Regions from separate parts of the Saccharococcus sp. Marseille-Q5394 genome, predicted to be linked through region 1. Evidence: a T-box and tRNA genes for the amino acid it is inferred to sense, from the RefSeq annotation. Region 1 holds a T-box; the other holds one or more tRNA genes.
The links. A T-box is a leader RNA that pairs with one kind of tRNA and senses whether it is charged. The one in region 1 lies ahead of ileS (isoleucine--tRNA ligase), so its partner is inferred to be a tRNA-Ile.
Positions count from the first base shown of each region.

Region 2: it encodes a tRNA-Ile, which carries the amino acid that the T-box ahead of ileS (isoleucine--tRNA ligase) is inferred to sense. The anticodon was not compared.

Region 1 is NZ_CAMPPQ010000001.1:120,341-135,968, reverse strand. It holds gene ileS (isoleucine--tRNA ligase) at 1-2,428, opposite strand, end outside; T-box leader at 2,469-2,683, opposite strand; gene OC538_RS00645 (DivIVA domain-containing protein) at 2,740-3,246, opposite strand; gene OC538_RS00640 (RNA-binding protein) at 3,341-4,117, opposite strand; gene OC538_RS00635 (YggT family protein) at 4,155-4,451, opposite strand; gene OC538_RS00630 (cell division protein SepF) at 4,471-4,920, opposite strand; gene OC538_RS00625 (YggS family pyridoxal phosphate-dependent enzyme) at 4,917-5,591, opposite strand; gene OC538_RS00620 (PRC-barrel domain-containing protein) at 5,684-5,926, opposite strand; gene sigG (RNA polymerase sporulation sigma factor SigG) at 6,397-7,179, opposite strand; gene sigE (RNA polymerase sporulation sigma factor SigE) at 7,273-7,986, opposite strand; gene OC538_RS00605 (sigma-E processing peptidase SpoIIGA) at 7,970-8,830, opposite strand; gene ftsZ (cell division protein FtsZ) at 9,042-10,205, opposite strand; gene ftsA (cell division protein FtsA) at 10,247-11,530, opposite strand; gene OC538_RS00590 (small basic family protein) at 11,625-11,996, opposite strand; gene OC538_RS00585 (DUF881 domain-containing protein) at 11,999-12,718, opposite strand; gene OC538_RS00580 (DUF881 domain-containing protein) at 12,745-13,470, opposite strand; gene OC538_RS00575 (cell division protein FtsQ/DivIB) at 13,445-14,239, opposite strand; gene ftsW (putative lipid II flippase FtsW) at 14,254-15,345, opposite strand; gene murD (UDP-N-acetylmuramoyl-L-alanine--D-glutamate ligase) at 15,382-15,628, opposite strand, start outside.
Region 2 is NZ_CAMPPQ010000002.1:1,295,008-1,310,635, forward strand. It holds rRNA gene OC538_RS17095 (23S ribosomal RNA) at 1-537, shown strand, start outside; rRNA gene rrf (5S ribosomal RNA) at 698-813, shown strand; tRNA gene OC538_RS17105 (tRNA-Val) at 969-1,044, shown strand; tRNA gene OC538_RS17110 (tRNA-Thr) at 1,066-1,141, shown strand; tRNA gene OC538_RS17115 (tRNA-Lys) at 1,148-1,223, shown strand; tRNA gene OC538_RS17120 (tRNA-Leu) at 1,254-1,335, shown strand; tRNA gene OC538_RS17125 (tRNA-Gly) at 1,344-1,418, shown strand; tRNA gene OC538_RS17130 (tRNA-Leu) at 1,427-1,515, shown strand; tRNA gene OC538_RS17135 (tRNA-Arg) at 1,530-1,606, shown strand; tRNA gene OC538_RS17140 (tRNA-Pro) at 1,622-1,698, shown strand; tRNA gene OC538_RS17145 (tRNA-Ala) at 1,707-1,782, shown strand; tRNA gene OC538_RS17150 (tRNA-Met) at 1,807-1,880, shown strand; tRNA gene OC538_RS17155 (tRNA-Ile) at 1,888-1,964, shown strand; tRNA gene OC538_RS17160 (tRNA-Ser) at 1,984-2,076, shown strand; tRNA gene OC538_RS17165 (tRNA-Met) at 2,194-2,268, shown strand; tRNA gene OC538_RS17170 (tRNA-Asp) at 2,272-2,347, shown strand; tRNA gene OC538_RS17175 (tRNA-Phe) at 2,436-2,511, shown strand; tRNA gene OC538_RS17180 (tRNA-Gly) at 2,518-2,591, shown strand; tRNA gene OC538_RS17185 (tRNA-Ile) at 2,593-2,666, shown strand; tRNA gene OC538_RS17190 (tRNA-Asn) at 2,673-2,747, shown strand; tRNA gene OC538_RS17195 (tRNA-Ser) at 2,757-2,847, shown strand; tRNA gene OC538_RS17200 (tRNA-Glu) at 2,857-2,928, shown strand; gene OC538_RS17205 (TraR/DksA C4-type zinc finger protein) at 3,367-4,116, opposite strand; gene OC538_RS17210 (1,4-dihydroxy-2-naphthoate polyprenyltransferase) at 4,286-5,197, opposite strand; gene OC538_RS17215 (isochorismate synthase MenF) at 5,392-6,777, shown strand; gene menD (2-succinyl-5-enolpyruvyl-6-hydroxy-3-cyclohexene-1-carboxylic-acid synthase) at 6,770-8,482, shown strand; gene menH (2-succinyl-6-hydroxy-2,4-cyclohexadiene-1-carboxylate synthase) at 8,457-9,350, shown strand; gene menB (1,4-dihydroxy-2-naphthoyl-CoA synthase) at 9,316-10,134, shown strand; gene OC538_RS17235 (o-succinylbenzoate--CoA ligase) at 10,210-11,655, shown strand; gene OC538_RS17240 (metal ABC transporter solute-binding protein, Zn/Mn family) at 11,705-12,676, opposite strand; gene yidD (membrane protein insertion efficiency factor YidD) at 12,796-13,026, opposite strand; gene OC538_RS17250 (Dps family protein) at 13,127-13,576, shown strand; gene OC538_RS17255 (putative motility protein) at 13,639-13,818, shown strand; gene OC538_RS17260 (NAD-dependent malic enzyme) at 13,938-15,263, shown strand; gene OC538_RS17265 (transposase) at 15,322-15,628, shown strand, end outside.

The sequences.
Region 1 (15,628 bases):
GTACATCGTCACGCACAACCATCAATCGACTGAAACGTTCGCGAAGTGCGTCCGCTTCCTCACCAAGGTCTTCTGCGTGAGGCATGTCTGTCAGTTGGACGCTTTCCTCTTCGACATGCTCTAGATATGCCCAAAGCTCATCCGTCGTATGCGGGATGATTGGCGTCAAAAGCTTCAATAGGGCAAGTAGTGAATCGTACATGACTGTTTGCATCGCACGGCGGTGCGGATGATCGACGCCTTCAATATAGACGACGTCTTTTGCAATATCAAGATAGAACGAGCTTAGTTCACCTGTACAGAAATTATTCACTGCGTGATACACGCCTGCAAACTCGTATTTCTCATAAGCTTCAAGGACATCCTTGATTAGATCCTGGAGCTTTACATAAACGTATTGATCGATTGGACGCATATCTTCAAATGCGACACGGTCTGCTGCCGGATTGAAATCTGCCACGTTCCCATGTAGGAAGCGGAGCGTATTACGAATCTTACGATAGACTTCTGATACTTGTTTGAAATTCGAATCGGATACACGTACATCAGCAGTATAGTCGACGGAAGAAACCCATAGACGAAGGATATCGGCACCCAGTTGATTCATCACTTTTGAAGGCACGATGACGTTGCCAAGGGATTTACTCATTTTGCGACCTTCTCCGTCCAATGTGAACCCGTGGCTTAATAATCCTTTGTATGGAGCAATCCCATTGATGGCGACACTTGTCGTCAATGATGAGTTGAACCATCCGCGGTATTGGTCAGAGCCCTCCAAATACAAATCAGCCGGATAGACGAGATCGTCTCTTTCCACTAGCACACCTTGATGTGTAGATCCTGAATCGAACCAGACATCCATAATATCCGTCTCTTTTGAGAATTGACCGTTCGGGCTGCCTTCATGCTTGAAGCCTTCCGGAAGCAGGTCTTTCGCTTCCCTTTCAAACCAGATATTTGAACCGTGTTCTCTGAATAGCTTTGCAACATGCGCAATCGTCTCATCAGTAAGGATAGCTTCTCCGTTTTCCGCGTAGAATACAGGAATCGGAACTCCCCACACACGTTGGCGTGAAATACACCAGTCACCACGGTCACGCACCATATTGTACAATCGTGTTTCTCCCCATGAAGGAGTGAACTTCGTATTTCGGATTGCTTCAAGCAATTCACTACGGAATGATTCGATGGACGCAAACCATTGAGCGGTCGCACGGAAAATGACCGGTTTCTTCGTACGCCAATCATGCGGATACGAGTGAGTGATGAAGGAGAGTTTCAACAGAGCTCCTTCTTCATCCAATCTCTTCGTCACTTCTTTATTTGCATCTTCATAGAATAATCCTTCAAAGCCTGGAGCCTCATCTGTCATGACGCCTCGGTCATTGATTGGGGACAAAGCGTCAATTCCATATTGCTTCGAAACGTAAAAGTCGTCTTCCCCGTGACCAGGAGCCGTATGGACGCAGCCGGTACCGGCCTCTGCAGTTACATGCTCCCCTAGCATGACAAGAGAATCACGATCGTATAATGGGTGCTGCGCAACCACTCGATCCAGATCCGAACCTTTTAACTCAGTAACAACTTCATATGATTCCCAACCGATCTCTTTCGCAACAAACTCGACGAGATCCTTCGCCAACAGAAACTTATTCCCATCCACTTTTACGACAGCATAAACGAATTCCGGGTGAACCGAAATTCCAAGGTTTGCAGGAATTGTCCAAGGAGTAGTCGTCCAGATGACGATACGGACATCCTCATCGACAACACCGAGACCGTCTTTGATCGGAAACGCCACGTAGATGGAAGGGGATTTTTTATCCTTATATTCAATTTCCGCCTCGGCAAGCGCCGACTCACTTGAAGGCGACCAGTAGACAGGCTTAAGGCCTTTGTAAATATAGCCTTTCTTGGCCATTTCACCGAACACCTGAATTTGTCTAGCTTCAAATTCAGGCTTCAATGTGATGTATGGATTTTCCCAATTGCCGCGTACACCAATCCGTTTGAATTGTGAACGTTGGCTATCGATTTGGCTGTATGCATATTCCTCGCACATTTTGCGGAACTCGGCGACAGAGTGCTCTTTTCGATTGACTCCTTTATTGACAAGAGCTTGCTCAATCGGAAGACCATGCGTATCCCAGCCCGGTACGTAAGGTGCATGAAAACCTGTCATTGATTTATGACGCACAATCATGTCTTTCAGCACTTTGTTAAGTGCGTGCCCCATGTGCAAATCTCCATTCGCATATGGCGGTCCGTCGTGAAGAACGAAGAAAGGACGTCCTTCCGTACGTTTTTGCACTTTTTCATAGATGTTCATTTCTTCCCATTTTGCTTGCATATCAGGTTCTTTGTTTGGCAAGTTGCCACGCATTGGAAATTCTGTTTTCGGCATGAGCAATGTGTCTTTGTAATCCATCCTGTTTCCTCCTTTGGAAATAAAAAAACCCCGTCCCTATGTAAGGGACGAGGGATTATTCTCGCGTTACCACCCTAGTTGCAGCATGATTAAACCATACTGCCTCTCAGAACACCATAACGGGGTGCTTCCGGGATTGATTTTCGTCAATCCGGCTCTAGAGTGATTTTCGTTTCCGTTTCAGGCCAGGCTTCCACCGCCCCCAGCTCGCTATACATGATTATCGGAAAGTACTCTCTCTTTCAACGCCTGTTCCTGCTTATAATGTCATTATTATATGTGTGAAGGGAATAGAATGTCAAGCATCCGCGTCATTCCATGTCCGCTGCGGATTCCAAATGCTCTGTGTCCGGCTCGTATTCAAGAAGTTTTTCCCAGTCGTCTGTCTTAATCATATCGAGTTGCGCTTCAATCAACATACGGAAACGGTTTCTGAACACTTTCGATTGTTTTTTCAAGTCCTCTATTTCCATCGCAATTTTTCGGGCACGTGACAGTGCTTCATTAACGATACGGTCAGCATTCTTCTCCGCCTCTTTAACAATCAATTTCGATTCCTGTTTAGAGTTCCGTCGAACATCTTCGGCTGCTTCCTGGGCGATTAATATCGATTTCTGCAAAGTCTCTTCGATTGAGTTGAAATGGGATATTTTATCTTTCGTATCATTTAAGCTGTTTTTCAACATCTTATTTTCTTCCAACACGTTTTCATAATCCTTCATGATTTGTTCTAGAAATTCGTTTACTTCATCTTCATCGTATCCGCGGAAGCCACGGCTGAACTCTTTATTATGTATATCGAGTGGTGACAATGCCATCTTTTGTTCCTCCCTTTCAAGTAAATCTTCTATTCTCTATTATACATGCCCTCAGCAGATAAGACAGCAGTTTTTCCACCGGTTGTCTGAAAAATCATTCTAACCTACCAATCAACAACCGTATTTTGTCTTTTCGTGTCCGTCCTTCTATCGACATGATTTTAAAACGGCCTGACCCCCTGATTGATAGAATGTCTGATTCATTCACCTCAAACGCTTGCTGATCGCGGACGACGTGATTCACTTTGACTTTATCATTCTGGATGAGCGAGACCGCTTTTTGACGCGGACAATTCACTAATGAAGCGACAATCGAGTCAAGGCGCAGTGAGCTGATCGTGTGGAGCTCTTCCTTCCATGATTCTGCCAGTACGATTAGTTCATCGGAAGAACCAAGCTCTTCCACTCGCACCTTGGATTTACCGATTGACGTCAAATTGGCGATTAGATAATCCTTCATTTCCTCTGCGACGGCGAATTGGGCGACATCTCCTTCCAAACGGATATCTCCGAATTTTGAACGGTCGATGCCCAGCGCCATAATGGAACCTAAAATATCTTTGTGCTCAAGTGTCATGAATTTCGCTGGATACCTTACCGTAAAAATAGACACCTGGAAATCATCGTTTTCCGGTTCGTAATAATCCGGGTAAATCAATGCCCGTTGTCTTTCCGGCTCTGGGAATGCACCATGGACCCCGAATTGCAGACCAGTGTTTCTGACGATGGTATTCAAAATGAAGATCTGCCTCGGATCGAGAAAGCCCGTGAGCTTCGGAGAGTATGTATCCTCTACTTCTCTCGTCCACCCGACGACCGTTTCAATGAACGGCTGCTCTTCTTTTCTGAAATGTTGTATGATCGAATCCATGTTGAACGTCTCCTTAGCGAACCTTATAGAAAAAACCTCACATGAGTGAGGCAATGATCAATCGATATACTTCTCGTACCCCGCTCGAAACCAAATAATTCAAAACGAATATTGCGACGATCGGTGAAATATCGATCATACCTAGAGGCGGGATGAACTTGCGGAAAAACCCTAAATAAGGTTCAGTGATTTTCCCCAAGAAAATGCCGAATTTCGTCTCACGTGATGCAGGCACCCATGACATCAATATATAAACAATGAGGAGTATCAAGTATATATCTATCGCCCGTAATATAATCGAAAAAAGCAAAGTAATTATTTCTATTAGTCCCATCTGTACACCTCATCCAATTCTATCTTTCAAAAAAATCCGAAATGGTACCAGCCACTTCTACGTTTTCAGGCACGCATAAGAAAATGTCAGTGCCGATCCGTTGAATATCCCCGCCAAGTGCGTAGACGGTTCCGCTCAGGAAATCGACGATGCGGATCCCTTGATCACGCTCGATCCTTTGCAAATTGACGACAACGGCTCTTTTATTCTTTAAATGCTCCGAAATGTCTTGTGCTTCTGCGTAGACACGCGGTTCAAAAAGAACAACCTTCGAAGATTTCTGGATGCTCTGTAAGCTGACGACCGTTCCTGGTTGCTGTGGCGTTTCCGCAACTTGCGGCTTCCGAGCAACCGCCCTTCTCGGCTGTTGTTCTTGCACGGGCTGTTGATCCCGGACAGGCTTCTCCTGCTGAAATTCCTCTTCTTCATCAAGATAGAACCATTTCTCAAATCGTCTTTTTATGCTCATTCGTCTCCCTCGCTCTCCGTTCCGACTAATGCGGTTCCGATTCTAACGTGAGTTGCACCTTCTTCGATAGCAACGGCATAATCATTTGACATTCCCATGGATAATAGTGTGCATGGTGCATGGTCCAATTCTTTCTCGGCAAGTTGGTCACGAAGGTCTCGCAACGAACGGAAAGTTGTTCGAATCCATTCCTCATCTTGCGTGAATGGTGCCATGGTCATCAAGCCAACAACACGGATTTTATCGTAATCGGCCAATTGAAGGACGAATTCTTCCAAGTCATCAGGCTGCAGACCTGATTTGGACTCTTCCCCGGATACATTCACTTGTACGAAGCAGTCAACCGGAGCAGATGCACGTTTTTGAATCTCTTTTGCGATGCTTAGTCGATCCAGTGAATGCAGATAATCGACTTGGTTAATAATATCTTTTACTTTCCTGCTTTGCACATTACCGATGAAGTGCCAGTTGTTCTTCTCGGATTGGATGCTTTCCTGCTTTGCTAGAAGTCCTTCCGGCCGATTTTCACCAAGATCCGTAATGCCGAGTTCGATGACTTCGCGTGCCCTGCTTGCAGATACTTGCTTTGTTACCGCCACGACTGTTACTTCTTGACGTTTTCTTCCCGAACGATCGCAGGCTGCTTGTATTCCTTGTTCTATTTTTTGCATACGCTGTTGAAGTGTGTCCAATAAAATCACTATCTTTCTGCTTACTTTGCTTTATTGTATCAATTGACCGGACACATATCAATGATAAGTCTTCATTTATCAGCCTTTTTCCCTACTAATACGATATCTTTGCCGATTGTAAGGACGTCGTCATACTTAATTTGCTTTAAATCCTTCATTTTCGATTCCAAGAATAGGGATCTTTCTGCTCCACCAATTTGCAGCACGTCAATTTTGCCGTTTTTCATATCAATTGTCGCGTCCTGTACAAATCCAAGGAACGAGCCCTTTTTCACTTCAATCACTTCTTTTTTCTGCAATTCCGAAAAACGCATTCTTATCCCTCCAATGTTAATAAATATTTCCCTATAAAAGGGGATATTGCCATCTGTTCCGGCACTCCAAACAACAGCTACAAAGTTATTGAATGTCCTTAAACAATGGGTATAGATAATAAATTTTATGTTTATATAGCTTATGCGCAACAACTTAAAAGTAGCTCCGTTGACTGTAGCGCAAGGCGGCGACTCCTTGGGGATAAGCGAACGCCGTTACGAAGAACGGCGTTTGCGAGCACAAGCGGAGCGTTGCTAGCAATGTTTTTTGCGACCCTAAGGGAGCAGGATATTGTAGAATGCCTTAATTTCTGCAAAGAGCGCAGAAATTAAGGCAAATCGAACTCTTCGTGGTTCGATTGGCTCAAGCCACGCCCCCAGGAAAGCGTCCGCCTGAAGCGGAAATCAACAGTAAAAGGGACTGCTAGTGTCAGTTTTTACTGAATTCTAGACAGTCCCTTTATTACTGATTATTTATTTTCCATGCCATCTCTAATAATTTGCATTGCATTTTTCTCAAGTCTTGAAATTTGGGCTTGGGAAATGCCTAGTTCTTTTGCAATTTCGGTTTGTGTCTGCCCTAAGTAGAATCGCTTGGACAGAATAAGCTGCTGCCTTTCCGTCATGCCCGACACAGTCTCCTTAACCGACACATACGTCAACCAACGCTCTTCCGACACTTTCTTATCCTGCAATTGATCCATAATATAAACAGGATCACCGCCGTCGCCATTCATCGGTTCATGGAGGGACATCGGATCTTGTATTGCGTCCAGAGCAAATAAAATATCATCCTCAGGAATGCCCGTCGCTTCTGCAAGATCGGATATTCTAGGCTCTTTCTGATGATCATTCACGAATTGTTCCTTTGCCCTGATTGCTTTATAAGCTATATCACGGAGCGATCTGGATACCCTAATGGCATGATGGTCTCTCAAATGTCTTTTGATCTCACCGATGATCATCGGGACGGCATATGTTGAAAATCGGACATTATGTTTCAAATCAAAATTGTCAATGGACTTCAATAATCCGATGCAGCCAACCTGAAATAGATCGTCTGCTTGCTCCCCCCTATAAGCAAACCTTTGAACAAGACTTAAAACTAACCGCAAATTTCCAATTACAAGCTCTTCTCTTGCCGATTCGTCACCACTTTGAAGCCGGATAAACGTTTCTTTCATCACTTCGTTCGACAGTAAGGGCAAATTGGACGTATCGATACCACAGATTTCAACTCTTGTACGCATCATTCGCTTTTCCTCCGCATTCTGTAGATGACTGTACAAAATAGTTTGTCCTCACACTTGCGGAATATGCGAAATCCAATTCGCCAATTTCAACCATCAGGCGATAGGGTGATTCAGTCTGTCACGTAAATCTGAGATGATTTTTTTTTCAAGACGGGATATATAAGATTGAGAAATACCAAGTAGTTCTGCAACTTCCTTTTGTGTCATTTCGAGTCTTCCTGTCAATCCGAAGCGGCATTCCATTATATATTTCTCCCGTTCATCCAAAGTGCTGATCGCTTCAATCATATGTTGCCGTTCTAATTTCTTTTCAACGTCGTCAATAATAATATGCTCATCTGTTCCCAGAATATCGGACAGCAAAAGCTCATTTCCATCTGCATCGGAATTTAACGGTTCATCAAAAGAAATTTCCGACCGGGTCCTATTCGTTTTTCTTAAATGCATAAGTATCTCATTTTCAATACATCTTGAAGCATATGTCGCCAGTTTAATATTGCGATCGCTTTTAAATGTTTCGATCGCTTTTATAAGTCCGATTGTCCCGATGCTAATTAAATCTTCAATATGTGTATTCGTGTTATCAAAACGACGGGCAATGTAAACAACAAGCCTAAGATTCTTTTCAATGAGCGTATCCCTCGCATCCATGTCCCCTTCCATGAAAGCCCGGATTGCAATTGCTTCTTCATCCCGTGTTAATGGCTTTGGAAGCGATTCATGGCCGCCGATGTAATACGTACCGCTCTTTTTTCTAGTGAAGAAGCTCTTGACAATCGCCAACCATTTTTTAAGTCCCTGCAACATGACTCGTTCCCCTTTCGGTTGTAATGGATTCCAATGCGGAGGCGTGCATTATGGCGCCTGCCCCTTCCGGATACCTGTTATCCTGCTTGGTAAAGACGATATAGCCTACTTGCAGCTCACTCCCTTCTCCGACGACCCATCTGTCAAACTTAAAACCGACCGCCCAGGAAGCACCTTGGACCGTCTGAAGACGGATCAACCGCAAACTTTTTTGAAATTTCTTTGGGAAAATTGAAAGTTGGGGCATGTCTTCTGTTTTCCATGTAAGCAAAGGCCCTTTCAACTCTTCGGGCATAAAGCGTTCCACTGATTTGAATGAAACAAAGTGCACCGGTTCTCCTGAAAGTGGCTCTGTGCATCGATTTCCTGTATCGATGAAACTCGGAATTGAAATCGTTTCATTCCAAATGGACAAAACCGACTCGACAGAATAGGAGGACAGCTGTCGAGCCATTCTTACATCCAACCACTTTGTCTTTAATAAATACAGAAGAACATAAGCTAAAAGTGCACTGATGAAAACTGTGGACTTAGAATCTGAAAACATGAACTTATCCATGAAAACCGTTAGCGCGCCACCAGCGAAAAGTGCACCGACCAATACAATGACAGCTGGGTTGCCGAGTGAGGTAATTGATATTCCGAATGCACAGACAATCATTACACCGAAAGCCACGAAGATGGCGATCCAGGAATCAGGGAATAGAACAACAGGAAATGCCCCAGCCAACGAAGCTAGCAATAGACGGAGCCTAGTAGCTTGTGCCTTGACCATCCGGTTTGCAAAGGACAAAATCACATAATTGAAGACCATGTTAATGCCGATAATGAGTTCTCCATACATCAGCTTGCCCTCCTTGTACGTAAGGATAACACCTCGTGACCGCAATGTTTGTCGGAACAAGGGATAATTTATAGTAAATATTCGACATGAACAGCGGAGATGGGCGGGTTACGTTGTGTTGCTAACGGTATATGTTTTGTTGCATTGGACTACAAACTAAAAAGCTCTCCGGCATGTCCTAATTGGACTGCCGGAGAGCTTCTACTATTTATTATCTTCTGCGGTTGCGTAAGAATGTCGGAATGTCCAAAGCATCCTCTTGCTGATGGCCTTGCTGTTGTCGTGTCGGCTCAGGCTGTTGGAAATGCTGTTGTGGCTCTTCCCGTCGCGTATGCGAAGGCTGTTGTTGCACAGGCTGAGGTTCACGTTGACGTGCAGCGCCGAATCCTGGATTCCTTGAAGGCTTTGAAGGACTCAATTGCTCTTCACTGAATCCTGTCGCGATGACTGTAACAAGGATTTCGTCCTTCAAGCCATCATTAATGACAGAACCGAAAATCATATTAACATCTTCATCGGAAGCGGAAGCAACAATATCTGCTGCTTCTTGAACTTCAAACAAGCTTAGATTGGACCCGCCTGTAATATTCATCAAGACACCTTTAGCTCCATCGATCGACGTTTCGAGAAGTGGGCTTGAAATGGCTTTTTTTGCAGCTTCTGCAGCGCGGTTTTCACCTGTCGACATACCGATTCCCATAAGTGCAGAACCTTTATTGGACATGATCGTCTTCACGTCTGCAAAGTCCAAGTTGATAAGTCCAGGGACAGCGATCAAGTCTGAAATCCCTTGCACCCCTTGACGGAGAACATTGTCAGCTTCACGGAATGCTTCAAGCATCGGCGTGTTTTTATCGACAATCTCCAACAATTTATCATTTGGAATGACGATCAGCGTATCTACCGATTCTTTCATCGCCGCGATTCCACCGATAGCTTGCGTTTGGCGTTTTCTTCCTTCGAAAGTGAATGGGCGTGTGACAACACCTACCGTAAGCGCTCCAAGATCCTTTGCCACTTGGGCGATCACTGGTGCGGCACCTGTTCCTGTACCTCCGCCCATACCGGCAGTTACGAACACCATATCAGCGCCGCGAAGCGCCTCTTCTATTTGTTCACGGCTTTCTTCAGCCGCTTTTTTCCCTACATCAGGGTTTGCCCCCGCACCTAGTCCACGAGTCAATTTGGCTCCGATTTGCAATTTCACTCCAGCTTCGGATAAATTAAGCGCTTGCGCATCCGTATTCACTGCAATGAATTCAACACCTTGCACTCCATGTTCAATCATGCGATTAACCGCGTTATTTCCGCCGCCACCGACTCCAATCACCTTAATGACTGCGAGTGCATCGACATTTGTATCAAAATCCAGCATGCTCTCTCCTCCTAATCCCTATATGACCACATTTACATCAGTCACTCAAAAAATCCATCAAAAAATCTCTTGGTTTTGTTCATGAAGCTTGTCCTTTTCTCTTTTGGTTGGACAGCGACCTTCTTTTTACTGGAAGATGGGTAATCCATCTCGCTATGTGTGGCAGCAGTTTGCGATTCAGCCGCTATTCCAAAATAGCTATCTTCCATACTAGCATAACGGATAAGTCCTACAGCAGTCGAATACATCGGTTCACGAACTCCGATATATTCAGGAGTATGGATTCGTACCCTCGTTCTCAATACATGTCTTGCAAGTTGCAAAATCCCGTCGAGCTTCGTCGTTCCGCCAGTCAAGACGACACCGCCCGGCAAATCATGGATACCCATACGGTACAGCTCTTCAAGAACCAAGTCGAATAACTCTTCCAATCGGACACCTATGATCTCCGATATGTATCTTTGACTATATTGATCTTTCGAATCGGCACCAATGACAGGGACTTCAAAAAGTTCATCATCCGATGCGTCATCGTAAAAGGCATGTCCATATTGATGTTTGATTTTTCTCGCTTGCTCTGTAGGTGTCTTAAGAATAATCGACAAGTCCTTTGTAATATGATCACCGCCAACTGGAATGACAGCAGTTGAAATAAAGCGGTTATCCCCAAAGATTGCGATTGTCGTTGAACCTCCGCCGATATCGATAAATGCCGTGCCATGGTTCATTTCATCCTCTGTCAAAGCAAACTGCCCGGCTGCGAGTGGCTGTAAGTAAATTTCACGGATTACGAGGCCAGCACGCTCGACGCATCGCAAGATATTGTGAACTAGCGTTTTGGAAGTCGTAATTAGAGTACCATCCATTTCAAGACGGACGCCGATCATTCCTCTTGGATCCTTTATCTCATCATAATCATCCACAATGAATTGTTTCGGTATGATATTGACGATTTCCCTCTCAGGAGGAACCGACATGACTTGTGCGGATTTCATAACCCGATCAAGGTCGTCATCCGTTATTTCCCTGTTCTCCGAATTGACGGCTACAACGCCTTTTACGTCTTGCAGCAGCACGCCATTGGAAGGGATGCCAAGAATGACGTCCCGGATTTGCATACCCGTCATTCGTTCAGCCTGTTCCACCGCTTTGCGGATGGATTGGACAGTCGCATCGATGTCGATAATCGTCCCTTTACGAATGCCTGCTGATTGGACGTTACCTACCCCGATTACATGGAGGGATCCGCCATCCACTTCACCGATCAGTACTTTGACTGACGAAGATCCTATATCAAGTGATACATAAATTGTAGATTGACTCAATTCCCGGCACCTCCCATTACAGTCCTTATCTTACATTCTATTGTATTAGAGTCGTATTGTCTAAATATTTTCTCCACCCGATGCTCAATTCCTTTCACTCCTGAACTTTTGTTTCAGAAACCTTACTTCGATCTGACCATTTTGTCAGCAAAATCCTTCGTATGACAGCGATATTCTGGAATAGCCTTACTCCGAATGCGAATACGGCGGCCAAATATAAATCCACACCGAGATGCACTCCAAGGAAAGCTAAACCGGCCGCAAGTGCGATATTGAAGAAAAAACCGGAAATGAACACCTTATCATCATAAATCTGTTGAAGATGAGCACGTATTCCCCCGAAAAGCGTATCTAGTGCAGCTAACACGGCGATGGACAAATAGTTGCTGTAAATTTGCGGGATCTGTAAATCTGTTAACAGGCCCAGCGAAATTCCTAGAAGTAATCCGAGCAGTGGCAACCACATTGTCATTCCCCTTTCGGAAGTTCTTTCAAATAAAGATTTTTGAATTTGTCGGGATATCCCCGGATCGTTATGTCCCTTTCCGGTTGATTGATTTCCAACACGAGATTATCAAGATAAAAATCGTCATGGATGGATGATGCTAACAAATAATTATATAGCTTTTCGCTATCGGACATCGTAGGAGATATGATTTTTATCGTAAAGGGCGGAGTCGAGACATTCAACCCATTTACAGTGGTGACGCCATTAATGACTCGAATCGAGCTCATCACCGTATATCGCTTGCCGTCGACTTCCATGTGAATGCCCTTAAATCGGTTCACCTCATTGACGAAACGGGTCAGTAGATCGGATGAAATACTCGTGATTGGTATTCCATATGCTACGCTCTCCACAGAGGGGCGAACTTCGATCGTAAAGCCAGGACCCGATATATCTGTTGTTCCCGCCTTTTTGTGCAGCTTGTCCACTGTATCCTTCAATGCCTGTCCCGTGCTAGATTCACTTAACGTCCTATATGAGGAGATCGTTCTATCCAAATCACGGATTTCGGTAAGAAGCTCTGAATGGATTTTCTTCTCTTCCGCCAACTCTTGGCGAATTGCCCAAATATCCCTCGTATCACGTTCCTTAGGATGTTCCATCGTATTATATTGGACAGCAATCATAAATCCGATCAGCAGGAGGACAATTGTGAATTTCCAATTGATAGCTTTTTTCAACGAACACCCTCCTTCTTACTGTTTACTCATGCCTCATCCCGTAAAGCGGGAAGCTTGATGTCTTTCATCTGCTCCAATGTGACGACTATATTGTCATGCACTAATCCATCAATGACTCCACCGCCCAAATTCAGAGCTGCCGACAAGACTTCAGAATCACCTACAGCTTCAATGACAAACGGAGCCGGAAGCGTCCTGCCGTCAATCGTGATGACGGGCCCTGTACATTTGATATACGAATTGGCTGAAATTCGCTGTCCATTGATTGCTATCCCTTGTGCGCCAGAAATCTTCAATTCATTTACAACACGGAGCACATGGCTTTCATGAACGATATAATCATTGGGATTCAGTACGACAGGATCATAATCGCCGTCCTTTAATGTAATACGCACTCCCGGACCGGAAGCCGGAATGACGCCTAGAAGCAACCTTAGATCTTTTGCTTCTTCGACGAGTACGGTATGATTGTCTTCGTTCTCTGAAAAGGATTGCTCAAAGTCCCGGATTTCAATTTGCTTCGCATGAATCTCATCAGCAAGTTCCTTATTCCGCTCCTTTTGAACGATCAATTCTTCCCGATACTGTTCTTCCTGTTGAAATGTCGGGGACTGGGCCAATTCGCTGCTATCCTTCCCTAATGTACGATAGGAGAATGCGAAGATGAAACCGAGTATGAGAAAGACGAAAGAGTATAATATGTATCTTCCTCTATTTTTGTAGTCCTCACTCATTTTCTTCGCCAACTTCATCACCTTCCCCTTCTTCTACACCGTCATTTCCGTAAACTTTGCTGAATGGTGTAAAGAAAATGCCCACTTCCATATTGACAATCCCCTTTTCAATCCCTCCCAGTTGGGAAATGATATCCGGATAATAATCCATCTTCTCCGCAAACGTCTGAAGAATCGCATGGACTTCATACCCATCGTCCATATACGCAATAATCGTATCGGGATTCTCCTCTGTCCCAGTATAGATGATTTCGGAAATCAATTGGAGAACATTTTTATCCATTTTCAGCAATTGATTTGTCAGTCTTTTTCGAAGTTCAGGGTTGTCCACATGATTCAAAATAGGCACGTTTGGATAATTTCCGTCACCTTCGAATAACGCACCATTTTCGAGCAATAAACTATATTCCCCGGCACTCTCCATATAAGCGACGGTTTTCCATTCTTCAATTGATATATCGATATCCCTCATCCATTTTCTTGTGACGGCAACACTACTGACGCCTTCCAGTTTCAAAAGTTCTTCTTCCACGTCTTTCGCTTTAAATCCCCAAAATGAAGTTCCTTCTAAAATCCCGCTTTTTTCATAATAATAGTGGTCATTTTGAAGGGAAGCCCCTTTAATTCTCACTTCACCAACCTTGCTAAGTGGAGATTGGAAGTATAAAAGTACAAGAAGGGCGATACAGAAAACGGCAATGATGAATAAAAACTTCTTATTCGTCTTTTTTCTCCGTTTTTCCCTCATGGAAGGAATCCGCTCTTCGATGTCTATCACTTTATCCATGTTCCGCCCTCCCTTCAACCTCGTTGTTTATAAAAAGCGAAATGTAAAATGGTTCCTGCTGCCATCCATGTCGTCAGCAAGGAAGAGCCGCCATAACTGATGAACGGCAATGTAACCCCCGTGACCGGCAACAACCCAGAGACAACCCCGACATTCAGGAACGTTTGAAAGATGATCATCGAAGCCATACTTGCTGTCATTAGAAATGACTTATAATCATTCGTCCGGATTGCAATTCCAAATGCGGACAAGAGGAGTATGGAAAAGAGGAGAAGAATGAATGTCGCTCCAATAAATCCCGTCTCCTCTGCAATGATAGAAAATATGAAGTCGTTTTGCGGCTCGGGTAAATACAAATATTTCTGCCTGCTATTTCCATAACCATGTCCGAACAATCCTCCCGGCGCAATCGCGAACAACGACTGAATACCCTGAAATCCAGCTCCGAGGGGATCGTTCCAAGGATCGATATACGATTTTATACGTTCCAATCGGTATGGCGCAGCTGCAATAAGAGCAACAAACGCCCCTATACCCGCAAAGCCGAGTATACCGAAAAACGACAGCGGATATCCTGCCAAAAACAAAATTACAAAAGCTGAGACAATCATGATCACTGCAGAACCCAAATCAGGCTGTAACATGATTAAAGCAGCCGGAAGTAAAATGAGAACAAAATGGCTTAGTCTGAACGGCCTCTTTCCAGCCGACTGCTTCATGTTGCAAGCAAGCTTTCCTATGAGTGCCACTTTAACGAATTCTGCAGGCTGGATGCTGAATGGACCGAGGGCAATCCAGCTCTGGGATCCGTTCCGTACTGCACCGATGCCGGGTATCATAACCGCAACTAACAAGATGATCGTTATGTAATAAAAGGCGGTCCAGAATGACTCACTGGATGTCCATGGCCCTTTCATCAACATAAATGCCACAACTATAGAAACAGCCATGTATATCCCTTGCTTAACGATGAAAGGGGATGAATCCGCATAGTGCACTTGCCCCCAATACGAGCCTGCCGAATGGACAAAAACCAATCCTATCAATGACAACGATACTGCCGAAATGACGAAGGCAGCTTTTAATTTCCGATCCAGTGAACGCATCCTTCCGTCTTATTGGTCAAGTGGTGAATGGCTGACTTAAAGCTTCATGACAGCTTCGATAAATGCATCTCCACGTTCTTCAAAACTCGGGTATTGATCCCAGCTTGCACAAGCGGGAGACAGTAGGATTTGATCACCCTCAAGTGATATTGCAAATGCTTCTTGCACAGCTTTTTCCATCGAGTCGGCTTTCAACGCATGTTGAACTCCACATGAAGATGCAAAATCGATAAGCCGGTCGGCTGTTTCGCCGAGTGCAAGTACCGCCTTCACCCTGCCCATA
Region 2 (15,628 bases), on a different contig from region 1:
TCGAGCAGGGTCGAAAGACGGGCTTAGTGATCCGGTGGTTCCGCATGGAAGGGCCATCGCTCAACGGATAAAAGCTACCCCGGGGATAACAGGCTTATCTCCCCCAAGAGTCCACATCGACGGGGAGGTTTGGCACCTCGATGTCGGCTCATCGCATCCTGGGGCTGTAGTCGGTCCCAAGGGTTGGGCTGTTCGCCCATTAAAGCGGTACGCGAGCTGGGTTCAGAACGTCGTGAGACAGTTCGGTCCCTATCCGTCGCGGGCGCAGGAAATTTGAGAGGAGCTGTCCTTAGTACGAGAGGACCGGGATGGACATACCGCTGGTGTACCAGTTGTCTTGCCAAAGGCATCGCTGGGTAGCTATGTATGGACGGGATAAATGCTGAAAGCATCTAAGCATGAAGCCCCCCTCAAGATGAGATTTCCCATTACGCAAGTAAGTAAGATCCCTCAAAGAAGATGAGGTGGATAGGTCCGGGGTGGAAGCGTGGCGACACGTGCAGCTGACGGATACTAATCGATCGAGGACTTAACCTTAAGTTATAAAGTACGGTTGAACTTGAAGTTCAGCAACAATGTTGGTTTTATCCGGTTTTGAACGAATAAGTATCGTTCAAATAAGTTTTTTTAAAAAAAGACTTGTAAATATCATCAGAGTTGGTATAATCAATATTGTCTTCATTGAAAGGCGATATAGTCTGGTGACGATGGCGAAGAGGTCACACCCGTTCCCATACCGAACACGGAAGTTAAGCTCTTCAGCGCCGATGGTAGTAGGGGGCTTCCCCCTGTGAGAGTAGGACGTCGCCGGGCCAACCAAATCATTACATAGTAAGCAGACAACGATAAAAAATGTACAAGCTACATAATTGGTCGAGTGAAGCTGACGTAGTAGTGAAAAGTTTATTGCAGCTCTTGGTATAAAGCGAGAGAAGCAAGCAGGTTGCAGAATAGCGCGATTTAAAAACGGAGGATTAGCTCAGCTGGGAGAGCACCTGCCTTACAAGCAGGGGGTCGGCGGTTCGAACCCGTCATCCTCCACCATATATATAAAATTAATGAATTGCCGGTGTAGCTCAGTTGGTAGAGCAACTGACTTGTAATCAGTAGGTCGTGGGTTCGACTCCTATCGCCGGCACCACTTTTTGAGCCATTAGCTCAGTTGGTAGAGCATCTGACTTTTAATCAGAGGGTCGCAGGTTCGAATCCTGCATGGCTCACCATTTCTTGACTCTCTGTCTTGATCTGAATATGCGGGTGTGGTGGAACTGGCAGACACGCTAGACTTAGGATCTAGTGCCGTAAGGCGTGGGGGTTCGACTCCCTTCACCCGCACTTTCAATGCGGAAGTAGTTCAGTGGTAGAATACGACCTTGCCAAGGTCGGGGTCGCGGGTTCGAATCCCGTCTTCCGCTCCATATCATTTGCCGGGGTGGCGGAACTGGCAGACGCACAGGACTTAAAATCCTGCGGTAGGTGACTACCGTACCGGTTCGATTCCGGTTCTCGGCACCAAACAAATATATATTGCGCCCGTAGCTCAATTGGATAGAGCGTCTGACTACGGATCAGAAGGTTGTGGATTCGAATTCTTCCGGGCGCGCCATTACTTTAAAAATATCGGGAAGTAGCTCAGCTTGGTAGAGCACTTGGTTTGGGACCAAGGGGTCGCAGGTTCGAATCCTGTCTTCCCGACCACTTCTTATGGGGCCTTAGCTCAGCTGGGAGAGCGCCTGCCTTGCACGCAGGAGGTCAGCGGTTCGATCCCGCTAGGCTCCACCAATTTACTACTTTAATGCTTTTCCTGGCGGCGTAGCTCAGCTGGCTAGAGCGTACGGTTCATACCCGTAAGGTCGGGGGTTCGATCCCCTCTGCCGCCATCCTAAAGGACCTTTAGCTCAGTTGGTTAGAGCAGACGGCTCATAACCGTCCGGTCGCAGGTTCGAGTCCTGCAAGGTCCACCACTATTTGAATAGTCATCACGGAGGAATACCCAAGCCTGGCTGAAGGGATCGGTCTTGAAAACCGACAGGGGTGTTAAAGCCCGCGGGGGTTCGAATCCCTCTTCCTCCGCCATATATATTTAAAACAGCAATAGTGGTTATCTAGGACAACTGAATTTGAAGAAATTATAACAAAGTCACAAAGCAAAACTGAATGCGTAGGATTTAAACTTCCTACAACTATTATTATCGCGGGGTGGAGCAGTGGCAGCTCGTCGGGCTCATAACCCGAAGGTCGCAGGTTCAAATCCTGCCCCCGCAACCAAATGGTCCCGTGGTGTAGCGGTTAACATGCCTGCCTGTCACGCAGGAGATCGCCGGTTCGATCCCGGTCGGGACCGCCATTTTCTTTAATTACATATCAGTTACGATTTGATGATTGCAGATTTCTAAGTGACTCAACAGAAATTATCAGCTATTCAAGTCAAATGTGGCTCAGTAGCTCAGTCGGTAGAGCAAAGGACTGAAAATCCTTGTGTCGGCGGTTCGATTCCGTCCTGAGCCACCATTCTTTGCGGGTGTAGTTTAGTGGTAAAACCTCAGCCTTCCAAGCTGATGATGAGGGTTCGATTCCCTTCACCCGCTCCATGGGCCTATAGCTCAGCTGGTTAGAGCGCACGCCTGATAAGCGTGAGGTCGGTGGTTCGAGTCCACTTAGGCCCATCATATTCCGCAGTAGCTCAGTGGTAGAGCAATCGGCTGTTAACCGATCGGTCGTAGGTTCGAGTCCTACCTGCGGAGCCAATTTTATACGGGGAAGTACTCAAGTGGCTCAAGAGGCGCCCCTGCTAAGGGCGTAGATCGCGAAAGCGGTGCGAGGGTTCGAATCCCTCCTTCTCCGCCATATTTTATTGGCCCCTTGGTCAAGCGGTTAAGACACCGCCCTTTCACGGCGGTAACACGGGTTCGAATCCCGTAGGGGTCATACTAGTAAGCAAGTGTAGAAGAGAATTTTTTCTTCTACACTTGCTTTTTTATTTGATTAGAATACTCTTGCTGTATAGGTTGAGAAGCGCATAAATGCTATGAACTGCGCATAAATGCTGTTAAAAGTCCATAAACGCCAAGTAAGACGCATAAAAGCAGCCATAGACGCATAAATCCCTGTAAACACGCATAACTCCGTAAAAGCCCGCGTAAAATGCTTTATGCGGGCTTCACTGGATTTATGCGCCGTTCAACTAGACTTATGCGTATATAATGCGATTTATGCGCACTATCCAGACTTTATGCGTCAATCTAAGCGTTTATGCGTGAATTTTCGATTTTATGAGCATTTCCGAATCAATAGGTCGAAAATCTTTAAAAAGGACTGTTGCAGGAAGTCGATTATCTCCGACATCATGCAACAGTCCTTGTTTTCTTATTTATCGTCTGTGTAGCCGTCACTTAGATGATACGGGATATCCCCGATAGGTGATTCCAAGCCTACATCATCTAACTCCTCTTCATATTCCTCTGATATCTCCGACCTTACAAATCCTCTTGTTTCGCCTGTGATATCTGTACTGATGAATTCCTCCACTTCTTCCACCGCGCCGTCCAATATTTTATCATCATAAAGAGTATTATAGTCATCATGATCTCCTATAAAATCGGAAGGTGTTTCCGAAGTGCCCGATTTGGCTATTTCTTGAAAGCTGTCTTCACTGTCTCTTTCATTGCTTTCCCTTCCAGTGCTTTCTCTTCTATCTGCGAAGGTGTTGGGATTGGCCATAATGAGAATATCCTCTTCCGATGGTCGATCGTTCGGAATATCCCTCTCAGGCGTATGATCTATACAGTACGTCGTGTAGGGAAGTGCCTCCAGCCTTTCAAAGGGAATTTCATTTTTACATACTTCACAATATCCGTATGTTCCATTTGTTAAAGCATTCAAAGCATGCTCGACTTTATCTGATTCGTCTCCTGCATGGACATGCAGGGCTAGGTCCTTTTCTCTTTCAAAAAGTTCAGTTCCCATGTCTCCCGGGTGATTATCATAAGTTGATAACTCTCCGACTTCTTCCCGGGCAGAATCTCTAATGTCGGTTGTACTTTCCGTTTTCTGCAATTGTGATTTCATTTCAAGCAAACTTTCTTTAAGTTCGGCTTTCTGTTCATTCGTTAACATGATCAGCACATCCTTTTATGTTAGTTGCATTAGTATGGTCATAGCCCGATGACTTCATAGCAATGAAAGCATTTGTACCTTCTCAATTCCTTTTGAATCGATGAATTAAACATGGAAGACAAATACAGACAAAAAAAGGACTTGCTATAGCGCAAGTCCATCCAAAAAATTATAGATAATGTCCAATTAGGATGCCGATACCTAATAATAAACCGAATAACGTATTTGTGACAGCTGTGTTCTTCATGGCAGGCATGACCTGCAATGGCAGCAGATGTGTGCGGAAGGTGACAACCGCATCTATCGGTTTACGGACACTAAGAAATACGAGCAAAGCCCACGGGGTGAGATAACCTAAAGCTATCAGTATGATTATCCAACAATAAGAGACGATAAAGAATGAAGCAAGGATTGTAATCGCATTGGATCTTCCGACTAGAATGGCTAACGTCTTCCTGCCGCCTTCTTTATCACCTTCCAGGTCACGGATGTTGTTTGCCAACATGATAGCAGCGACAAGGAGCATGCTTGGAATGGAAATGAGCACTGCGTCTGTCGTTACTATGCCCGTTTGGATATAGAAGGCAATCAGAATCAGCAGCATTCCCATGACCACACCTGAAACTAGCTCTCCAAAAGGTGTGTAGGCGATTGGCAGTGGTCCGCCGGTATACAAATAACCGATCAACATTGAGATGGCCCCAACTAAGGCTAGCGTCCAGGAAGTTTCCATGCAAATATAAATCCCGATGAGAACTGAAACTACATATAACGCTAGAGCAATGAGCAATACCGTTATCGGCTTGACGCCATTCCGAACGATTGTCCCGCCGATGCCAACAGAGTTTTCATTGTCCAATCCGCGTTTGAAATCGTAATATTCATTGAACATATTGGTAGCCATCTGTATGAAAAGGCTCGCAATCAGCATGGCGAAAAATAACGGAAAATGCAGTTTTCCGTGAGTCAAAGCAATCATTGTACCTAGAAATACCGGAGCGAAAGCCGCAGTCAACGTATGTGGCCTCGTAAGCTGCCACCATATTCGCCACCCGGAATCAACTTTAATAGTATGTTGCACTGTATTCTCTCCTATCCTCATGTTTCCGATATCCATTGTACTCCAAAACGTCTGAAAGAGGTATCCTTGTTTGCATTATCTATGCGAGGATGACGAATTTCCGGTATAATGGAAGTAAGAAATTCATTCTTCGATAAAAAAATAATTAGCGTCTAATTGCAAGATGATGGTTTGAAGATAAAGGAGAGAAAATGATGGGTCACAAGATGACGGATGTTCGTGAAATGCAAAAAGTGATGATATCTCCAAGTACTCGCTTCTTCACGGAAACTGTCGAAGTTGGAAGGATATCACCTTTGTCTTTTTTTGAAGCAGGCGCTTCGCAATACAAAGACAGTCGGTTCTATTGGCAAAACGCCGATAAGACATTGACAATTGTCGGAATTGGACAAGCTTATACGTTGGCAACCGGGAGAACCGACGGCCGTTATAAAGACATATCAGAGCAATGGAAACAACTTTGCTCCATTCTAATAAAAGAGGAAAAAGATATTGATCCAGTCCTATTTGGAGGATTTTCATTTGATGAGGAAAACAGAAAGGAGTCGGAGTGGAATGAATTCCCGTCCGGGTATTTCGTTGTGCCTTCTTTCCAATTGAGGATCGAGGAAGGAAAGACTTTCATTTCCATCAATATGATTACGGATCATAAAGAAGCCGCTTTGGATTTTGAAAGACTTCGGGAAGAGCGTGACAAACTTATCCATATCGCTCAGGTAGAGGAGTTTGACTTTGCCAATCATAATAAGGTCATCGCAACTACGGAGCGGGGCAAAGAGCAGTATTTGAAAGCCGTCGAAAATGCCACAGAATCAATACAGCAAGGCAATGCGGACAAAGTCGTCATCGCTCGGGCGCTTGAACTTCAATTTGAGCAGGAAGTAAATAGCGTCAAAGCATTGCATGCAATTACAAATGAACAGCAGGAGAGCTATCATTTCGGCCTTCAAAAAGGGGAGTCGCTGTTTTTTGGTGCGACGCCTGAACGTCTAATTGAAATTAAGAATGGGAAAGCCTACTCGGCATGTGTAGCCGGATCGATCCGTCGCGGGAAATCGGCACAGGAAGACCGGGAACTTGGTGAAGCACTATTGGGTGATCGAAAGAACCGCGAAGAGCATCAGCATGTTGTCAGCATGATCTCGAATATCTTTAATAAATACTGCACTGAAGTGCTCATCCCGAAAACGCCAAAACTAATGAAAATCAGGGATATACAACACCTCTATACGTCTGTGGAAGGGGCGCTTGGAGAGGAAAATGATATCTTCTCATTCGTAGAAGCATTGCATCCGACGCCGGCATTGGGAGGAGTCCCAACAGATGTTGCATTGGAAATCATTCGGCACGAGGAAGAAATGGATAGAGGATATTATGCTGCTCCTATAGGTTGGACAGATGCTGCAGGCAACGGAGAATTTGCAGTTGCCATCCGTTCCGGTTTACTCAATTCGGATCGGGCATATTTGTATGCGGGCGGAGGAATCGTTGCGGATTCCGTTCCCGAACTGGAATATGACGAGACGTGGGTGAAATTCAGACCGGTATTGCGGGCGCTAGGGGGAAAGTTGAATGGATGAACAACGAGTGTTGACAGACCATGTTTTACGAATGACTGATACGTTGCTGCAGGCGGGCGTGAAAGAGGCGGTCATAAGTCCGGGTTCCCGTTCAACGCCTCTCGCTTATGCTTTTGCTGCTTCGGATAAAATGGAGACATTTATGCAAGTGGATGAAAGGTCAGCAGCATATTTCGCACTCGGCTTGGCTAAGGCATCCGGCAGACCGGTTATCCTTCTATGCACATCGGGAACGGCAGCGTCAAACTACCACCCTGCAATCACTGAGGCGTTTTACGCTCGCATCCCGCTGATAGTCCTAACGGCTGACCGGCCGCATGAACTGAGGGGCGTGGGCGCGCCACAAGCGATCGATCAATTGAATATGTACGGCAAGCATGTGAAATTCAGTGTCGACCTTCCACTTGCGGAGGACAGTGAAGAGCTGGATTGGTTTTTGGAAAGGCACGTCAATCGTGCCGTTTCCGTTGCGATGACCAAACCGATGGGACCGATTCATTTGAACATTCCATTGCGAGAGCCTTTATTGATTGATTTCGACAGAAAACCGAGGGCATCGACTTTCGTTGAAAGGATCCATGGTGATATTGAACTTTCAATGATCCAGAAACAATCGCTTGCCGCTCTATTTTCGAAGACTGAACATGGGTTGATTGTCGTTGGGGAGTTGCCTATCGGATTTGATAAGGATGCATTCTGGAAGTTTGCAAGTCGATTAAAATGGCCTGTGTTATGTGATCCTTTATCCAACTTGAGATCGGAAGTGCCTGAAGATTGTAGATCATTATGTATCGTTCATTATGATGCCCTGTTGAAAAGTGAAACGTTCCAGTCGAAGGCGGTGCCTGACACGGTCATCCGTTTCGGAGCACAGCCGGTTTCGAAGCCATTGTCTTTATTCTTGAAGAAACACCGGCCGGAAGTGTTCGCCGCTGTGGATGAATCACCAGAATTCCGGGATTCGCTCGGTGTAGTCACACATCACCTGCAGTCATCACCGGAGGCGGTGTATGACGTGCCGGGACAGCAGGAAACGACCGTCTACAGTGAGATGTGGGCTTCAGCGGATAAATTCGCCGAGACCGCAACAAAACGGTATGAAGGCATTGCGGGGGATGAAGGTGTCATTGTAAAAACATTATTCGACATGCTTCCGGACGGCAGTGATTTGATAAGCGGCAGCAGCATGCCAATCCGTGACGTAGACACATTTTTCTGCAAGACTGAGAAAGATGTTGCCATATTTTCCAATAGGGGAACAAACGGCATTGACGGAGTTGTCTCCACGGCGTTCGGTATCGAAGCAGCACGAAAAAGACCTACGTATTTGCTAATTGGCGATTTGTCCTTTTTGCACGATGTCAATGGATTAATCGTATCCAGGTTCCATAAAACGAATTTGACGATTGTTATATTGAATAACGACGGTGGAGGCATTTTTTCATATCTTCCCCAAGCAGGCGTCGCCAACCATTTTGAAGAATTATTTGGGACACCTACAGGTTTGACATTCGAACATATCGGCGCCATGTATGACGCACAATATGCTGCCATACACACAGTTGAAGAGTTCAAGGCTGAAATGGAACTAGAAAAGACGAAAGACGTCCGAATCATTGAAGTGTTTACAAGCAGACCGGTGAATGTAAAGGCCCATCGAGCTTATTGGGCAGACATCATTGAAGGGCTTGAAGGAAATGATTGACCTCCAAGTCCCGGTGCGTGGTCTTTCTATCCATGTCGAGATGGAAGGGGATCCTCATTTGCCCGCCATCGTTTTTCTACACGGTTTTACAGGAACTGCATCCACTTGGAATGAAGTTCGGAAAGAATTAGAAGGAAAGTATCGGACGATTGCTATAGATTTGACGGGGCACGGTAAAACAAGCATTCCTGACAAACCAGAGCGCTACTCAATGGAGGAGCAGATTAAAGACCTGGAAGCCCTTTTTGGGCATTTGAAATTGGACTCCTTTTATTTGGTTGGCTACTCGATGGGCGGGCGCATTTCTCTGGCGTACACAATCAATTATCCCGAACGAGTGAAGGCTTTGATTCTTGAAAGCTCGTCTCCGGGCTTGTCGGAAGAACAAGATAGAGCCGCACGGAAGGCGGCTGACAAGTTGCTCGCAAGTAAGATAATTGAGGAAGGCATCACTACTTTTGTCGATAAATGGGAGAACATTCCCCTGTTTGATTCCCAAAAAAGTCTTCCTGCAGAAAAAAGGAGAGCGATTAGGAAGGAAAGACTGCAGCAAAATGAAATCGGATTGGCCAACAGTCTGTTAGGGATCGGAACGGGCAGCCAGGATTCTTATTGGAAAGCCCTTCATTCGATATCAAATCCTGTATTTCTTACTACGGGTGAATTGGATGCGAAATTTGTAGCAATTGCCCGGGAAATGAACTTACTTTCTCCTACTTGGCGACATGCTGTCGTTCCGGGGGCGGGACATGCAATTCACGTGGAAAAACCACGATTGTTTGCTACAATGGTTATGGAGTATTTGCAAGATCTATATTTGGAGGAGGAAGAAAATGACACGTCAATGGGAAACGATCCGTACATATGAAGATATCAAATATGAGAAGTACAACGGCATTGCAAAAGTGACGATTAACCGTCCTGAAGTGCGTAATGCATTCCGCCCTAAAACTGTAATGGAGTTGATCGATGCGTTTTCTCGTGCGCGAGATGATGAAAGCATCGGCGTCATCATTTTGACAGGAGAAGGCGAGAAAGCATTTTGTTCAGGCGGTGACCAATCCGTACGCGGACATGGAGGATATGTTGGGGATGACGAAATTCCACGTTTGAATGTCCTTGACCTGCAAAGATTGATCCGTGTCATTCCGAAGCCAGTAGTCGCAATGGTTGCAGGATATGCAATCGGTGGCGGGCATGTATTGCATGTCGTATGTGACTTGACGATTGCAGCAGATAATGCTCGTTTCGGACAAACAGGACCGAAAGTCGGTTCATTTGACGCTGGATATGGATCGGGTTATTTGGCTCGTATCATCGGTCATAAGAAAGCAAGGGAAATTTGGTATCTATGCCGCCAATACGATGCACAACAAGCATTGGATATGGGCCTCGTCAACACAGTTGTCCCTTATGAGCAATTGGAAGACGAAACGGTCCAATGGTGTGAAGAAATGCTCGCAATGAGCCCGACTGCGCTTCGTTTCATCAAAGCGGCAATGAATGCCGATACGGACGGACTAGCTGGTCTTCAACAACTGGCTGGAGACGCAACATTGCTTTACTACACAACGGAAGAAGCGAAAGAGGGACGTGACGCTTTCAAAGAGAAGCGTAAGCCTGACTTCGGCCAATTCCCACGTTTCCCTTAATATTGTTAGCATAGTAAATCTCCAAGCTGCCTGTTTAATTAGGCAGCTTTTCTATTCGAGAGGGAGGGTGAGTAAGTGATTCCTAATTGGTTATTGCAAAGGGCGTATTTGACGCCTGATCGGATGGCTCTTTCCTTTGGGGAGAATCAGTGGACATTCAGGCAACTCTCGGAAAAGGCGGCTACTATTGCCAGGAAATTACGATGGAATGGTCTTAACGAAGGGGACCGGATTGCCTTGTTGGGCCGATCGACACCCGAGATGGTTTTTGTCATCCATGGATGTCTGTTGGCGGGGCTCGAAATCGTCATGTTGAACAGCAGGCTATCCTCAAAAGAAATTTCATGGCAATTGAATGATTGCGGTGCCTCGACTTTGATAGCCGATGATGAATTTATTGATCATATTAGAGAGGTCAGCACTCCTAAGCTCTTATTTTCCGCAATTGAAATAAGTGAGACGAAACCTGTCACGTTTACGGAAATGTGGGAACCGTCAAGGACGATTACAATCATGTATACATCAGGGACGACAGGCTTTCCGAAAGGTGTTCGACAGACGGCTGGCAACCATACATCGAGTGCATTATCCTCAGTATTGAATTTAGGATTGTCGGAGGATGATATTTGGCTATGTACGATGCCGTTGTTCCATATAAGCGGGTTTTCAATACTCGCAAGGTCCGTTATTTATGGAATGGGTGTACGGTTGTATGAAAAATTTGATGCGGAATCGATTGTAGAGGAAATTGAAAAGGGGACTGTTACTAGGATTTCCGTTGTTGCGACAGGGCTTCATAGGATCCTGGATGAATTCGAGAAAAATAGGTCGGTTGCTCATCCTTCATTTCAGTCGATGTTAGCGGGCGGCGGCCCAGTACCGGATGATTATTTGCGTCGAGCTGTTCTTTATAGGCTGCCTGTTCTGCAAACATATGGAATGACGGAAACGAGTTCCCAAACTGCAACACTTTCATCTGAGGATGCCTTACGGAAGTCCGGCTCTGCAGGCAAGCCTTTATTCTTCAATCGAATCACGATCAGAGATGCAGAACAACCTGGAGAGTTTGGCGAGGTGCTCGTTATGGGGCCTCACGTTACACCGGGGTATATCGGGCATGCATCCGACAGGGAGCCGTTGGAAGACGGCTGGCTGTCGACGGGGGATATCGGCTATATCGATGAAGAGGGCTATTTATTCATTGTCGATAGACGATCAGATCTGATCATTTCCGGTGGTGAAAATATATATCCTGCTGAAATTGAAAATGTACTTATGTCGCATCCAGACGTAAAAGAAGCAGGTGTATGTGGAGTAACTCATCCTGAATGGGGCAGTGTGCCAGTCGCGTTCATTGTAGGCGACGAACATCTGACAGAATTGGATTTGGAAGAGTATTGTAACCAACAGCTTGGCAGATATAAAGTTCCAAAAGCATTCCATTTTGTAGACGAGCTGCCGCGCAATGCATCAAATAAATTGCTTCGTCGTGAACTGAAAGAATGGGCCTTGGACAAATGAAAAAGTAGGGTTGGAATCCCTCCTGGGAATTCCAACCCTACTTTTTGTATTAGTTACTAAGCGCTTTTTCAAGCACATTCAGATTGCGTTCCATCAATGTAAAGTACGTTTCATTATTTTTAATATCCTCCTGCGTGAGGACTCCCAAATTATGGAGCATCAGAGATTCTGCACCGATTTCCTTTCTAATGACTTCAGTCAACTTTGAGGAAACATTTTGTTCGAACAAAATATAGTTCACATTTTTCTCTTTTGCCTCTTCGACAATGGTAGCAAGCTGCTTTTGGGACGGTTCGCTTTGGGAATTCAATCCGGCAATCGCCACTTGATGTAAACCATATTCATCCGCAATGTAGCCGAACGCTGCATGCGATACGAAGAAGGTCTTAGAACTGGCCCTGTTTGCCATTTCCTTAAATCGCTCATCCAATTCCATCAAATCATCTTCCAAAAGATCGAAATTCTTTTCGAATGCTTCTTGCTGATCGGGCATATTTGAAATGAGCGCTTCTTTTATAGAGGTAGCGAGTTCGATGCTTAATTTTGGAGAAATCCACACATGGGGGTCGAATTGGCCATGGTCATGCCCGTCATGTCCTTCTTCGTCATTCTCTTCAAGCCCCTCTTCATCATGCCCTGCTTCCAGTTGATCTTCCGAAATGGCTTCCCCAGTAGCTACGAATTCCACTTGTTGGTTCTTCAATGTCTTTTGGGCATTTTCCACGAACCCTTCAAGCCCAAGTCCTATGTAAAAGAACAGGTCCGCATCAGAGAGCGCAATCATGTCCTTCTGTGTCGGATCGAATGAATGCTCATCCGCACCTGCCGGGTAGATGGACGTAACATTAATAAAATCCCCGCCGATCCGCTCCGTAAAATATTGTAGGGGATATACCGTAGTGAAGACGGTCAACTTCCCATCATTGCCGGTCTCTATTTTGCTTTTATCATTCTTGTTCCCACAAGCACTAATGAGTAACATCATGATGAGTGCGAGAAGAACGAGTGATTTTTTTTTCATAAGTAAATCCTCCGCTAACTTAATAGTAATGATTACGATTTGAATGCTTTTTAATAATACAAGATATGAACAGTTTCCGCAACTTACAAGTAAAAAAACCGGCCAAGGCCGGGAAGAGTTCATTTTTTTATATCGTTTTTATCAGGAACTGGATCAAAGCCACCTTCATGGAAAGGATGGCATTTCGAAATCCGGCGAATTGTCAGCCATGTCCCTTTTAGCGCGCCATGTTTCTGTAGCGCCTCCACACCGTAATGCGAGCATGTAGGGTAAAACCGGCATGATGGCGGGGTGAGTGGAGAGATGATTTTTTGATATGTTTTTATAATGTAGATCAGTATAGATTTCAATGTAAGAACTCCTTGCTTCCTCTTATATGTTTAGTTTATTGGTTCCAGTGGTAAATTAACAGAGAGAAGCATTATTAAAAAGGTGAAGAGGGGTTTTTTTATGTCCAAGGAATTGATGGAAGAACTAAATGTACAAGTATCCACATGGTCAGTCATGTATGCGAAATTGCATAATTATCATTGGTATGTAAAAGGGAAGCAGTTTTTCACGCTCCATGCAAAATTTGAAGAGCTTTACAATGAGGCGACAGCACATATGGATGAAATCGCTGAAAGAATCTTGACGCTTGGAGGAAATCCGACGGCGACTTTAAAAGAGCATTTGGAGCAATCGGTCGTAAAAGAAGCAAAAGGTGATGAAAAAGCCGAGGATATGGTGAAGACAATCGCCGATGATTTCGATAAAATTATGAAATCCTTGAAAAAAGGAATGGATGCTGCCGCTGAAGACGGCGATGATATGACGGAAGATATATTGAATGCAACGTATCAAAGCATTGAAAAGCACCAATGGATGTTGAATGCATTCCTTGGTGAAGATAATAAATGATGACCTGGTCTTGAATCATTGTTTTTTATTCCGATAAAAGCATTGTAGAGGAGGAATGGGTTATGGACATGAACTCCATTATGGCAAGTCAATTGAGAAGTTTGCAATCTACTGTTCAATTGAGTGTCATGAACAAGGCATTATCGGTGAATGCAAATGCAGTGACGGATATGCTGCAAAGTATGCAGGACCAACCGGCAGCCCATCCTTATAAAGGCTCCGCTGTCGATATGAAAGCATGAAGAATAGAGTGTGGATTTCCTGTTAACCTAGGAAATCCGCACTTTATTTTTGTTGACTCCACTTATTATGTGTAAAATGGGGTACGGGAAGGATAGGGATCATAATAGGAGGCGACATCATGTCACATATCCAATTCATACGGAATTTAATTATTGAAACGCCATCAAAACCTGGAAATTTCGCAAAGGTGGCACTAGCCATCGGTGAATTGAAGGGTGATATTGGAGATATCCAAACAATCAAAGTTGGTACGTTGTCGACAATAAGGGATGTTTCCGTTCAGTGCACGAGCGAGGAGCAGTTGGAGAAAATTGTAGAAGCCATTAATACAATCGGGGATGGAATTCAAGTACATGCTGTAACGGATGATGTTTTGCATGCACATGAAGGCGGCAAGATTGCGATGAAGAGCAGGGTGGAAGTCCGTTCCCTTGGAGATCTCCGAAGAATTTACACGCCAGGAGTCGCTAATGTATGTAAAGTGATTCAAAACGATCCGGTGCAGGCAGAGTATTTCACTGGCATTTCAAACACGGTCGCCATTGTGACGGACGGGACGGCAATTTTAGGTCTTGGAAATATTGGTCCTGTCGCAGGAATGCCTGTCATGGAAGGAAAGGCGGTCCTGTTCGATCAATTCGCAGGTATCAGCGGTATTCCAATATTACTTAACACGAGTGATCCCGATGAAGTTGTGGAAACCGTCAAGCATATCCACCAAAGCTTCGGAGGGATTCTATTGGAGGATATCGGGTCGCCGCATTGTTTCGAAATTGAAGAGCGTCTAAAATCGGAACTACCTATTCCGGTCATGCATGACGACCAACACGGAACAGCTGTCGTCACGCTGGCTTCAGCACTTTCGGCATGCCGACAATCGGGAGTGGAATTATCTCAATCCGTCGTCGGCCAAATTGGATTGGGTGCGGCGGGCCTTGCAATTAGCAGGATGTTCATGGCATATGGTGTGAAGGAAATGCGCGGTGTTGATCCGAATCCTGAAGCCATTGAAAGACTGAAACAGCATGGCGGAACCGCTTTGGGATCAGTCGAAGAGATTATGCAAACTTGTGATATTGTTATTGCAACGACTGGCGTGCAAGGGTTAATCAAACCCGATATGGTCCGTAAAGGTCAAATTATTTTGGCGCTGTCCAATCCGAATGCGGAAATTGATCCGGAAGCTGCATTAGAAGCAGGAGCTGCATTTGCCGCGGATGGCAGGCAAGTGAATAATATACTAGGTTTTCCTGGAATTTTCAGGGGTGCTTTGAATGCGCATGCGAAAGAGATCACATATCCGATGCTCATCACTGCTGCGCTCGCAATTCTGGATAGTACGAAACCGGGTGACCTCGTTCCGCATCCATTGGATCCAGCAGTGCATGAAAATGTCGCGAACGCTGTGGAACGCGTCGCAAATGAAAACGTGAGTTCAATCTAAAGTGCTGTATCGTTTATCCAAAGTGATCCATACTACGACAAAAAAGGATGGGTCACTTATGGAAAACGACAAAGTCAGAATGTACGTATCAATCGCCAATCAACAAATCTATCCACATAAATATGCTTCACCATGGGAATACGAGGTGGAGATGAGCCGGGAGTTTCTGCCGGTTTTCCAACAACTATTCAGTCAGATGGATCGACTGGAATTCCGCAACTTCCTGCGATCCCATTTGCCATACATCCCTTATCATTATGATCGGGACAATCATGATGTCGATCGCAGGACGATGATGCTCTATGCATTGATCCATGAATTTACGGATGTTGAAACGAAGAAGTTCATTGAACAGCTGCCGTATT